Regions from separate parts of the Kitasatospora sp. NPDC058218 genome, predicted to be linked through region 1. Evidence: predicted binding sites of a transcription regulator. Region 1 holds the regulator's gene; the other holds the start of a gene.

Evidence for each region. The regulator HrcA, encoded in region 1, represses chaperone genes, less so after heat shock. The targets are predictions, from matches to a motif close to TTNGCACTCNGNNNNNCNGAGTGCNAA.
Region 2: the regulator HrcA is predicted to act here: its motif matches at 4,636-4,662, upstream of ACFVYI_RS26905 (FmdB family zinc ribbon protein).

What each region holds. Positions count from the first base shown of each region.
Region 1 is NZ_JBHVWC010000034.1:23,109-29,390, reverse strand. It holds gene ACFVYI_RS21780 (16S rRNA (uracil(1498)-N(3))-methyltransferase) at 98-847, opposite strand; gene dnaJ (molecular chaperone DnaJ) at 935-2,074, opposite strand; gene hrcA (heat-inducible transcriptional repressor HrcA) at 2,151-3,185, opposite strand; gene htpX (zinc metalloprotease HtpX) at 3,448-4,368, shown strand; gene ACFVYI_RS21760 (hypothetical protein) at 4,399-4,983, shown strand; gene ACFVYI_RS21755 (DUF3097 domain-containing protein) at 5,026-5,859, shown strand; gene hemW (radical SAM family heme chaperone HemW) at 5,950-6,282, opposite strand, start outside.
Region 2 is NZ_JBHVWC010000045.1:71,971-78,252, forward strand. It holds gene ACFVYI_RS26890 (penicillin acylase family protein) at 1-926, opposite strand, end outside; gene ACFVYI_RS26895 (potassium/proton antiporter) at 1,231-2,715, shown strand; gene ACFVYI_RS26900 (MFS transporter) at 3,139-4,404, shown strand; gene ACFVYI_RS26905 (FmdB family zinc ribbon protein) at 4,674-5,000, shown strand; gene mscL (large conductance mechanosensitive channel protein MscL) at 5,702-6,121, shown strand; gene ACFVYI_RS26915 (hypothetical protein) at 6,134-6,282, opposite strand, start outside.

The sequences.
Region 1 (6,282 bases):
CCTACGCACCCGTCCGGGCGGCGCGCCCCGGGTTTCGCGGAGGCCGCCCCCTACGAGGGACGAACGGGCACCGGGCCCGCGCGGGACGAACGGCCGCTCAGCCCCAGCGGCCGGTGCGGCCCAGCAGCAGGGCGCCGGCGGCCACCCCGGCGGTCGAGGTGCGCAGCACCGAGGGCCCGAGCCGGTACGGACCGGCGCCGGCCTCGGCGAAGGCGGCCAGCTCCTCCGGGGAGACCCCGCCCTCGGGGCCGACCACCAGCACGATGTCCCCGCTGCCGGGCAGCGCGGCGCCGGCCAGCGGCTCGGCACCCTCCTCGTGCAGCACCGCGGCGAGCGCGGCACCGGCCAGGACGGGCACCAACTGCCGGGTGGTCGCGAGCTCGCGGACCTCGGGGAAGCGCAGCCGGCGGGACTGCTTGCCCGCCTCGCGGGCGGTGGCCCGCCACTTGGCGAGCGCCTTGGCGCCGCGCTCGCCCTTCCACTGGGTGATGCAGCGGGAGGCGGCCCACGGGATCACCACGTCCACGCCGACCTCGGTCATGGTCTCCACCGCCAGCTCCCCGCGGTCGCCCTTGGGCAGCGCCTGGACGACGACGATCCGCGGCGCCGGCTCGGCCTCCCGGCGGACCGCGGCCACCGTCACCTCGACGGCGTCCTTGCCGTGGACGGCCGTGACCGTGCCGTCGACCCCGAGGCCGAGCCCGTCGGCCAGGGTCACCGCCTCGCCCGGCTCCAGCCGCTTCACGGCGGCGGCGTGCCGCCCCTCCGGGCCGTCCAGCCGGACCACCGCGCCGGGGGCGGCGGAGGCGAGCTGCGCGGTCTCGACGACGAACACGGGCGCGGTCATGGCGGTTCCTGGGAGTCGGGGGGTACGGGCGGGGGAACGACGGCGCCCGGTGACCCGCCGGAGCGGGGTCACCGGGCGCCGGTGCGGTCAGCGGCCGTTGAAGGCGTCCTTCAGCCGGGAGAACAACCCCTGCTGGCCCGGCGCGAACTGGCCGGACGGCCGCTCCTCGCCGCGCAGCACCGCGAGGCGGCGCAGCAGGTCCTCCTGCTCGGGGTCGAGCTTGGAGGGCGTCTGCACCTCGACATGCACTATCAAGTCGCCGCGGCCGCCGCCGCGCAGATGGGTGATGCCGCGGCCGTGCAGCGGGATCGACTGGCCGGACTGCGTGCCGGGCCGGATGTCGACCTCCTCCAGCCCGTCCAGGGTCTGCAGCGGCACCTGGGTGCCGAGCGAGGCGGCCGTCATCGGGATGGTGACCGTGCAGTGCAGGTCGTCGCCGCGGCGCTGGAAGGTCGGGTGGGTGGTCTCGGCGATCTCGACGTAGAGGTCGCCGGCGGGGCCGCCGCCGGGGCCGACCTCGCCCTCGCCGGCCAGCTGGATCCGGGTGCCGTTGTCGACACCGGCCGGGATCTTGACGGTCAGGGTGCGGCGGGCCCGCACGCGGCCGTCGCCGGCGCACTCCGGGCACGGGGTCGGCACGACGGTGCCGAAGCCCTGGCACTGCGGGCAGGGCCGGGAGGTCATGACCTGGCCCAGGAAGGACCGGGTGACCTGGGAGACCTCGCCCTTGCCGCGACACATGTCACAGGTCTGCGCGGAGGTGCCGGGAGCGGCCCCCTCGCCGCTGCACGTGGTGCAGGTGACGGCGGTGTCGACCTGGAGTTCCTTGGTGGTGCCGAAGGCGGCCTCCTCCAAGGTGATCTCCAGCCGGATCATGGCGTCCTGGCCGCGCCGGGTGCGCGAGCGCGGGCCGCGCTGACCGGAGGCCGCGCCGAAGAACGCGTCCATGATGTCGGAGAAGCCGAAACCGGCCGCGCCCGCGCCGAAGCCGCCCGCGCCGCCGCCGTTGGGCGAGAGGGGATCCCCGCCGAGGTCGTAGACCTGCCGCTTCTGCGGGTCGGAGAGGACCTCGTAGGCGGCGTTGATCTCCTTGAACCGCTCCTGCGTCTTCGGGTCCGGGTTGACGTCCGGGTGCAGTTCGCGCGCCAGGCGCCGGAACGCCTTCTTGATCTCGTCCTGCCCCGCATCCCGTCGGACGCCGAGTACCGCGTAGTAGTCCGTGGCCACCAAATGCTCCGCTTGTTCCGCCTGTAGAAGTGCTTGCGACTGGTACCGGTGTCACCTATGTGACACCGGCCGTTCCCTACGACTCGGCCAGGATCTGGCCCACGTACCGTGCCACCGCTCGCACCGCCCCCATTGTGCCCGGATAGTCCATCCGGGTCGGACCGATCACACCCAGTTTGGCCACGCTCTCGTCGCCCGAACCGTAACCGACGGAGACGACCGAGGTGGAATTGAGCCCTTCGTACGCGTTCTCCCGACCGATCCGGACCGTCATCCCGGCGTCGGCGGTCTCACCCAGGAGGCGGAGCAGGATGACCTGCTCCTCCAGTGCTTCCAGCACCGGCTGGATGGTGAGCGGGAAGTCGTGGCCGAAGCGGGTCAGGTTGGCCGTGCCGGCCAGCATGATCCGCTCCTCGTTCTGCTCGGCGAGCGCCTCGAAGAGCGTCGCCAGGACGACGGTGACGGCCGGCCGGTCCGTCGCCTCGAACATCGCCGGGAGCTCGTCCAGCAGCCCCGGCACCTCGGGCAGCCGCACGCCGACGGCCCGGGCGTTGATCCTGGCCCGCAGGTCCGCGAGGACCACCTCGCCGACCGTGCCCGGGCAGTCGACCATCCGCTGCTCGACCCGGCCGGTGTTGGTGATCAGGACCAGCATCACCTTGGCCGGAGCCAGCGCGACCAGCTCGATGTGGCGCACCGTGGACCGGGAGAGCGAGGGGTACTGGACCACCGCGACCTGCCGGGTGAGCTGGGCGAGCAGCCGGACCGTGCGGGCGACCACGTCGTCCAGGTCCACCGCGCCGTCCAGGAAGTGCCGGATGGCCCGCCGCTCGGGCGCGCTCATCGGCTTGACCTCGGCCAGCCGGTCGACGAACAGGCGGTACCCCTTGTCGGTGGGGATCCGCCCGGCACTGGTGTGCGGCTGGTGGATGAAGCCGTCCTCCTCCAGCGCGGCCATGTCGTTGCGGACGGTGGCCGGGGAGACCCCGAGGTTGTGTCGTTCGACGAGGGCCTTGGAGCCGACCGGCTCCTCGGTGCCCACATAGTCCTGGACGATGGCGCGGAGCACGGCGAGCTTGCGTTCGTCGAGCTGGCGGACCTCACCGGCCATGGGGCACGCACCTCCCTCTTCGCACGTTGTCCGTGGTGACATGTGTCCGTTCTGGCATGTTCCGGGCCGCTCTGGGCGGACCGCGGCTTTGGCACTCTGAACAGACGAGTGCCAGAACCGTACCTGCCAGTGTAAGGCCCGGGTCCGACGGCAGGAACGGTCCCACCGGGGTGATCCTGCCCGCACTCCGCGGCACGCGGGTGATGCCGCGGGCCCGGCCGGGTGGCAGCATCGATAGCGAACGGCGAACGGAGGACCAGCGATGTCGACCTCGGGCCAGCACACCCGCTTCGCACCGGACCGCGGCCTGACCGGCCGGATGGTCGGGACGATGTTCGTGATCGGGCTGCTGTACGTCGGTTTCACCGGCCTGCTGATCGCGCTGCTGCGCGGCGCCTGGCCACTGATCGTGCTGATCTCCGGCGGGCTGTTCGTGGCCCAGTTCTGGTTCAGCGACAAGATCACCGAACGGGCGATGGGCGCCCACCGGGTGACCCCGGAGCAGTACCCCCAGCTGCACGGCACCGTCGACCGGCTCTGCGCGCTCGCCGACATGCCCAAACCGCGGGTGGCGGTCGCCGACAACGACATGCCGAACGCCTTCGCGACCGGCCGCAACCCGCAGAACGCGGTGGTCTGCGTGACCACCGGGCTGCTGCGGCGGCTGGAGCCCGAGGAGCTGGAGGGCGTCCTGGCGCACGAACTGTCGCACGTCGCCCACCGGGACGTCGCGGTGATGACCATCGCCGGGTTCCTCGGGGTGCTGGCCGGGGCGATGACCCGGATCGCGATGTACGGCGGCTTCATGGGCGGCGCCCGCAACAGCAACGACTCCAACGCCGCGATCGCCGCGCTGGTCATCCCGCTGGTGTCGGTCGTGGTGTACGCGATCAGCTTCCTGCTCACCCGGCTGCTCTCCCGCTACCGGGAGCTGGCCGCCGACCGGGCGGCCGCCCAGCTCACCGGCCGGCCCAGCGCGCTGGCCTCGGCACTGACCAAGGTGACCGGCCAGATCGCCGCGATCCCGACCAAGGACCTGCGCCAGGCGCAGGCGTACAACGCCTTCTACTTCGCCCCGGCGCTCAGCGCCCGGGACGCCGCCTCGCAGCTGTTCTCCACCCACCCGTCGCTGGAGAAGCGGCTGGAGCAGCTGGTGAGGATCTCCACCGAGCTCGGCCGCTGAGCCGCCGTACGAACCCCGGAGGGGACCGCCGTGGGAATCCTGGACGCGCTGTTCGGCCGCACCAAGCCCGTCAGGCCCGACCTCGACCAGCTGTTCGGCGTGCCGTCGGCCGCGCTGACCCTGGAGGCGGCGGCCGGCTTCCGGCCGACCGGTGTCGGGTCGGTCTGCTTCGCCTCCGTCGAGGGCGGGGCGTTCGTCGAGGTCGAGCGGCAGGTCCGGGCCCTGCTGGACGCCGACACCGAGCGCGGCGGCGTCCCGGTGGAGGCCTCCAAGGACGCCTACGGGTACTCCTGGCTGCTCGCCCGACACACCCCCGAGGAGCTGCCGGAGCTGGTCAACGACCTGCACGCGGTCAACAGCGAGCTGGAGGCGAACGGCTTCGGCCCGCAGCTGCTCTGCTCGCTGGTGGGCTTCCGCAGCGCCGAGGGGCAGCCGCTGGCGCTGGTCTACCTCTACAAGCGCGGCACCTTCTACCCGTTCGCGCCGGCGCCGGGTGGCGGGGAGAAGCGCAACAGCCCGCTGGAACTGCAGGTCAACGCCATGCTGGGGAACGACCTGCGGCTGGAGAAGGACCTCACCCGCTGGTTCCCGGTCTGGGGCGCGCCGGGCCTGTGACGCCCCCGCCGCCGGCCGGCGGCGCTGCCTATAGTCACCTGCATGCGCAGCCGCCAGTACGGACCGGACCTGACCCCGCCGTGGAAGAAGCAACAGCCCGCCCCCGAAGTGCCCGCCGAGCGGGACCTCGTGGTCGAGGAGGCCGCGACCGGCTTCTGCGGGGCGGTGGTGCGCTGCGAGAAGACCGCCGAGGGGTTCACCGTCACCCTGGAGGACCGCTTCGGCAAGCACCGGGTCTTCCCGCTGGTCCCGCGCGGCTTCCTGCTCGACGGGAAGGCGGTCACCCTGGTCCGGCCCGCCGCCGCCGCACCGGCGCCCTCACGCGCCCCGGGCCGGACGGCCTCCGGCTCGGTCGCCGTCCCCGGCGCCCGGGCCCGGGTGGCCCGGGAGTCGCGGATCTACGTCGAGGGGCGGCACGACGCCGAGCTGGTCGAGCGGGTCTGGGGCGACGACCTGCGGATCGAGGGCGTGGTCGTCGAGTACCTGGAGGGCATCGACGACCTGCCGGCGATCGTCGCCGACTTCGCCCCCGGCCCCGGCCGCCGGCTCGGCGTCCTGGTCGACCACCTGCTCCCCGGCACCAAGGAGCACCGGATCGCCGCCCGGGTCACCGGCACGGCGGTGCTGGTCGTCGGCCACCCGTACATCGACGTCTGGCAGGCCGTGAAGCCCTCCTCCGTCGGCGTCCCCGGCTGGCCGGACGTCCCGTACGGCGAGGACTGGAAGGAGGGCGTCTGCCGCCGCCTCGGCTGGCCGGTGGACACCCCCGCCGCGTGGAAGCGGATCCTCGCCTCGGTCGACTCCTACAAGGACCTGGAGCCCGCGCTGCTGGCCAAGGTGGAGGAACTGATCGACTTCGTGGCCTCGGAGGACTGAACCCCGCTCGGAGCGCGCCGAACTCGCCCGTGTCCAGCGTGATCCCCAGGACGTCCACGTCCCGACGGCTGACACCCACGGTAGCGAACGTCAGTCCACCAGGTCACGCACGACCGCGTCGGCCAGCAGGCGGCCCTGGAGGGTGAGGGTGGCGCGGCCCCCGGCCCAGCCCGCGGGGTCGAGCAGGCCCTCGCCGAGGGCCCGCTCGGCGGCTTTCAGGCCGGCCCCGGCGAGGAGGGTGAGCGGGATGCCCTCGGCGAGGCGCAGTTCGAGCAGGATCCGCTCGACCCGGCGGTCCTCGTCGGTGAGCAGCTCGCGGCCCTGGGCCGGGGTGCGCTGCTCGGCGAGGGCGCGGGCGTAGCCGGCCGGGTGCTTGGCGTTCCACCAGCGGACGCCGCCGACGTGGCTGTGCGCGCCGGGGCC
Region 2 (6,282 bases), on a different contig from region 1:
CCGGTGGTGGTGTGCGTGCCGGCGACCACCCAGGAGTTGGAGCCGATGCCCTGGCCCTGCCGGCCGAGCAGCTGCGGCATCGCGTCGATCCGGTCGGTGACGTCCTTGAGCATCGCCTTGGTCGCGGCCGCGCCCTGGGCGCTGGCCGCGCCGGCGGCGCCGGCCGGTGCGGAGCCGTCCGCCGGGCGGTAGGTCTCGCCGGCCACGGTGCCGGTCTTCACGATCGTGCCGTTGCGCGCGTACGGGTACTCCGGGTACAGCTCGGCGATCTTCTCCGGGCTGAAGTCCTGGGCGAGCAGCGAGCGGTCGATCTCCTCCTGGAGGTTCCCGGAGAGGTTCCAGGCCATCGCCTTCAGCCAGGACACCGAGTCGACCGGGGTCCACTGCTCGGGCTTGTAGTCGCCGTTCGCGACACCGAGCAGGGCGTACTCCAGCGAGGCGCTGGCGCCGCCCGGGTGCTCGCCGAGCCAGGCGTTGACGCCGTCCGCGTAGGCCTGGAGGTACTTCTTGGTCTCGGGCGACAGCTGGGAGTCGAACTCCTTCTGCGCCACGTCGCGCCAGCCCATGGTGCGGATGAAGGAGTCGGTCTCGACCTGGCTGTCGCCGAACATCTCGGAGAGCCGGCCCGCGGTGATGTGCCGTCGGACGTCCATCTCCCAGAACCGGTCCTGGGCCTGGACGTAACCCTGGGCGCGGAAGAGGTCCTCCGAGGTGTCGGCGTAGAGCTGGGGGATGCCGTTGGCATCCCGCTTCACGTCGACCGGCGCGCTCAGGCCCGCCACCTTGACGCTGCCGTCGACCTCCGGGAAGGACGCGCGGACCGCGGCCACCCCCCGGTAGCCGCCGTAGCCGGCGCCGGCCACCAGCAGCACGACCAGCACGATCACGATCAGACGGGCGCGCCGGAACTTCTTCGAGCGGGGCATCTGGGTCCTTGCGGTCCTCGATCTGGGGGGCGGGCGGGCATGTCCAGGGCACTCGGCCGTGACAGGGCACCACATTAGGCCGCCTCGGCTGGCGGGCGTGCACGGGGGACGCTCACGGTGGGATCGGACGAGGTCAGCGAAGGGGAGGAAGGGGCCCATGTGAACAGCGAAGCTAAAGATATGGCAAAATGTTAGACTGAGTAACGATCCGCTAGGGGAGCAATCTCCCTGGCCGGTCGGCTCCCTCCGGCCTCACCGCCGTCAGACACCCCGCCCGCCCCCAGCCTGTCCGAGGTGCCCCTGCGTGAATGTCGACCACCTGAACCAGCTGCTCCTCGAGTTCTCCGTGATCCTGCTGGTCGCGGTGGTCGCCGTGCGCATCTCGACCCGGTCCGGGCTACCCAGCCTGCTGATCTACCTCGGCATCGGCGTCGCGCTCGGCCAGAACGGCCTCGGCTTCGCCTTCAACAACGCCGAGCTGACCCAGGTGATCGGCTACGCCGCCCTGGTCGTCATCCTGGCCGAGGGCGGCCTCAAGACGAGCTGGCGCGAGGTCAGACCCGTGATGCCGGCGGCCACCGTGCTCGCCACCGTCGGCGTCGGGATCAGCGTCTTCGTGACCGCCGCCGGCGCGCACTGGCTGGTCGGCCTGGACTGGCGGACCTCCATGCTGCTCGGGGCGATCGTCTCCTCGACCGATGCGGCCGCCGTCTTCTCCGTCCTGCGGATGGTGCCGCTGCCGCACCGGCTGACCGGGCTGCTGGAGGCCGAGTCCGGCTTCAACGACGCACCCGTGGTCATCCTGGTCGTCGCCTTCGCCACCACCGGCGAGCTGGACTCCTGGTACGTCCTGGTCGGCACGATCGTCGCCGAGCTGGCGATCGGCGCGGCGGTCGGCCTCGCGGTCGGCAAGCTGGGCGCGTTCGGGATCAAGCACGTCGCGCTGCCGTCCTCGGGCCTCTACCCGATCGCCGTCCTCGCGCTCACCGTGCTCGCCTACGCCGGCGGCGCGCTGCTGCACGGCTCCGGCTTCCTCGCCGTCTACATCAGCGCGGTCATCCTGGGGAACGCCAAGCTGCCGCACGGCCCGGCCGTCCGCGGCTTCGCCGACGGCCTGGCCTGGATCGGGCAGATCGGCATGTTCGTGCTGCTCGGCCTGCTCTGCACCCCCGAGACCATGGGCTCGGCCGTGGTGCCCGCGCTGGTCATCGGCGCCGTGCTGGTCTTCCTGGCCAGGCCGCTGTCGGTGGTGCTCACGCTCACGCCCTTCAAGCTGCCCGGCCGCGAGCAGGCGCTGCTCAGCTGGGCCGGGCTGCGCGGGGCGGTGCCCATCGTGCTGGCCACCATCCCGATGGTGTCGGGCGCGCCGATGGCCCAGGACGTCTTCAACATCGTCTTCATCCTGGTCGTGGTCTTCACCCTGCTCCAGGGCCCGACCCTGCCCTGGGTCGCCAAGTGGCTGAAGGTCTCCGAGGGCTCGATGGGCCAGGACCTCGGCATCGAGTCCGCCCCCCTGGAGAAGCTGCACGGGCACCTGCTGTCGGTGGCCCTGTCGCCGGCCTCCAGGATGTCCGGCGTGGAGATCGGCGAGCTGCGGCTGCCCGCCGGCGCGGCGGTGACCCTGGTGGTCCGGGAGGGGAGCAGCTTCGTCCCGGACAAGGCCACCGTGCTGCGCGGCGGGGACGAGCTGCTGGTCGTCACGACGGACGAGGTGAGCGAGGCCGCGGAGCGGCGGCTGCGGGCCGTGGACAAGGGCGGCAAGCTCGCGGGCTGGCTGTACGGTCGGTGACCATGGGGGCTTCGCCCAGCGTTCACCTTCCCTTGGCGGGACAGATTTGGATGTCCTCTGTATTGTGGGGGAAAGCGCGTCATCTACGCGCGTATACGCTTGACGATTGACACACCCCAGCATCTGTCTGAAGCAGAGTTGGCGCGACCGCTCGGCGGCCGCGGCCCGGATCTCGGTAACCATGCCGAGCCGGCCCGGTAACTACCCCGGTCGACGCGCGAGAGGACGACTCTCGGCGCCGTCGGGGCCACCCCATGCCCCTTCCGCGCTACCAGGCAGCAGGAAGGACCGACCGTGACGGCCCGCCGAACGGTCGACAACACCGCGGACACCCGCGCCGCCCTGGCCACGCACCCGGACACCGAGCCGGGCGCCGAGGCCGCCACCGACCGGGGCGCACCCGCCCGCGTCGGATACGGGGCACTGCTGCGCACCCCCGGGGCCCGGACGTTCCTCGCCCCCGCCTTCGCCGCGCGACTCCCGTACGCGATGCTCAGCCTGGGCATCGTCCTGCTGGTCCTGGACACCCACGGCTCGTACGGCACGGCCGGCAGCGTGGCGGCGGTCTCGGCCGTCGCCCAGGCCTTCGTCGGGCCGCAGACCGGCCGGCTGGCCGACCGCTACGGCCAGGCCGCCGTGCTCGTCCCGACCGTGATCGTGCACGCGATCTCGGTCGGCGCGCTGATCGCACTGGCCCTGGGCCACGCCCCGGTCTGGACCCTCTTCCTCGCCGCCGCCCCGGCCGGCGCCAGCGTGCCGCAGGTCGGCGCGATGGTCCGCTCCCGCTGGGTCGCCAAGCTCTCCGCGGAGAGCACGGAGGCTCCCGCCCTCTCCGCCGCCAAGCTGAACACCGCGTTCGCCTTCGAGTCCGTGACGGACGAGTTCACCTTCGTGATCGGCCCGGTGCTCGCCGGCGCCATCGCCACCTCGCTCAACCCCTCCGCCGGGCTGATCGCCGAGGCCGCGCTGACCGTGGTCGGCGGGCTCGCCTTCGCCGCCCAGCGGCGCACCGCGCCGGCCAGGCACCCGCACCAGCCCGGCGTCCGCCGCGTCTCCGCGCTCGCCTCGCCCGGCGTCCGGCTGCTGGCCGGCGCGTTCCTGGGCGTCGGCACCGTCTTCGGCGCCATGCAGGTCTCGGTGACCGCCTTCACCGAGTCGGTCGGACAGCCCGGGGCCAACGGCACCGTGTACGGGATCTTCGCCGGCGGCTCGATGCTGGCCGGCGTGCTGTACGGCATGGTCGCCTGGCGGCGAGCCGCCCGGCACCGGCTGATCGCCAGCTACGCGCTGCTGGTCCTGGGCTGCTCGACGCTCTGGGCGATGCCCAACCTGGTCGCGCTGTCCGTCGCCGGACTGGTCTGCGGCCTGGCCATCGCGCCCACGCTGATCACCGGGTACACCCTGGTCGAGACGCTGGTCGCGGACGGCGCCAAGACCGAGGCCTTCACCTGGCTGACCGGTGCCATCGGGCTGGGCCTAGCGGCCGGGTCCACGGTGGCCGGGCGGCTGATCGACGGGCACGGGCCGTCGGCCGGGTTCCTGGTGCCGATGGCCGGTGCCGGACTGGGCCTGGTCGCGCTGGTCGCGCTGCGGCACCTGCTGGTCGCGCCGGGTACGCCGAGCACGGTGATCGCGTCCGCCGGCGAGCGCGGTCCGGCGCCGCAGCTGGTCGGGGCGGTCAAGGGCTGAGGCGCGGGGGCGCGGGCGCCGGCGGACGCGACGCCGGGTGGGCCCGGGCCTGTTCCTTCCGGGGCGCGGACCTGACCCGACCGGTGGCCTGCCGGGACGCGCGCCCGCTCCGGCCGGTGCCCTCCGGGGCGCGGGCCCGGGGCGGGAACGGGACACTTCGGCGCGCCCCCGACTCATCTCACATTCGAGTCGCTGGACTGATCCAGCGGAATGCCGCATCATTGACCATCGTTAGCACTCATCAGGCGAGAGTGCCAGGAGGAAGACAAGTGCCCACGTACCAGTACCAGTGCACCGAGTGCGGCAACGGCCTGGAGGCGGTGCAGAAGTTCACCGACGAGGCGCTGACCACGTGCCCCGACTGCCAGGGACGACTCCGCAAGGTCTTCTCGGCCGTGGGTGTGGTCTTCAAGGGCTCCGGCTTCTACCGGACCGACAGCCGTTCGTCGTCCAGCAGCTCGGTGGGCACCGGTTCCTCGGCACCGGCCTCGGGCGCGACCTCGTCGAGCTCGTCCTCGTCGGCGGCCTCGTCCTCGTCCTCGGGCGGCTCGACCCCCGCGGCGAGCCCGGCCCCGGCGGCGAAGCCGGCCGGCTGAGTCCAGACTTCGAAAGGCCCGTGGGCCCGCGCCACCGCGCGACCCACGGGCCTTTCGCCTGCCCGGGGGCGGGCGGGTGCTCCCGGGCAGGCCGGCCCGTGACCGGCGATCTCTGACCGCCGGCGGAGCGGGCGCGGCCCAGGGCGGCCTGCGACCGGCACCCGGCGCCCTGGTGTCCTGGTGTCCCGGTGCCTGGCGTCCACCGGGGGCGGCGGTCAGCCGAGCACCAGCCGATTGCCCCGTACGGGTGTACGAAGTTGTCCACAGGGCCGAGTTGTCCACAGGCCTGGGGAAGGGGATTTCGCCGAACTCGCGGGCCGCCCAGAGTGTGCGTCCAAGAGCCGGACCGCTTCTCGGGCCGGCACCCTGCGACCACCGGCGGTGCCCATGTCGACCACGAGCCTCCCCCTGCCGTTCCCGCTGCCGCTCCCCGCTCCGGCCGTCCCACCGCGGCAGGAGGTGCCGTCCTTCCCGCCGATCCGGCGTGGCGGCGGGCGCCTCCACCGGCTCCGCAGGGCCCTCCGGCACCGGCCCGGGGCGCCCGCACTGATCCTGCTCGTGCTGGCGGCCGTGCTGGCCTTCGGGCCCGCGCGGGCGGGTCTGTCCCCGCCGGGCGCCGCGCCGGTGGGCCGGACGGGTTGTCAATCAGGCACCCTCGAAGATCACCCGTAACCGGACAACGACTTCGTCGTTCACGCGGCATGAAAGGCTTCAAGCAATTCCTGCTGCGTGGCAATGTCGTCGAACTCGCCGTCGCCTTCGTCATCGGCGCGGCCTTCACCGCCGTCATCAACGCCTTCGTCAAGGGCGTGATCAACCCGATCGTCGGCGCCTTCGGGGCCAAGGACCTCACGTCCTACAGCTCCTGCCTCAAGGGCCCTTGCGAGGTGAGCGCGACCGGCGAGGTCACGACCGGCATCCTCATCCTGTGGGGCTCGGTGCTGAGCGCCCTCCTGCAGTTCGTGATCACCGCAGCCGTCGTCTACTTCTGCCTGATCCTGCCGATGACGAAGTTCTCCGCCAGGCGCAAGAGCCTCGCCGAGGTCCAGGCGGAGGCCGAGGCCAAGGAGGTCCTCCTGCTCACCGAAATCCGCGACGCGCTGGTCACGCAGCAGCGCTGAGCGCCTTCCCCGTCAGTCGCCGTGGTGCGGCGGGCGCTGGCTCAGGTACCAGTCCAGTCCCCGCACACCGCCCTCCCCCGCTCCCGGGCGCCCGCCCCAGCCGGCGTCGGTGTCGTCGCGGGACTGCTGGTCCAGCGGGTCCTTGAAGACCAGCCGGGCCT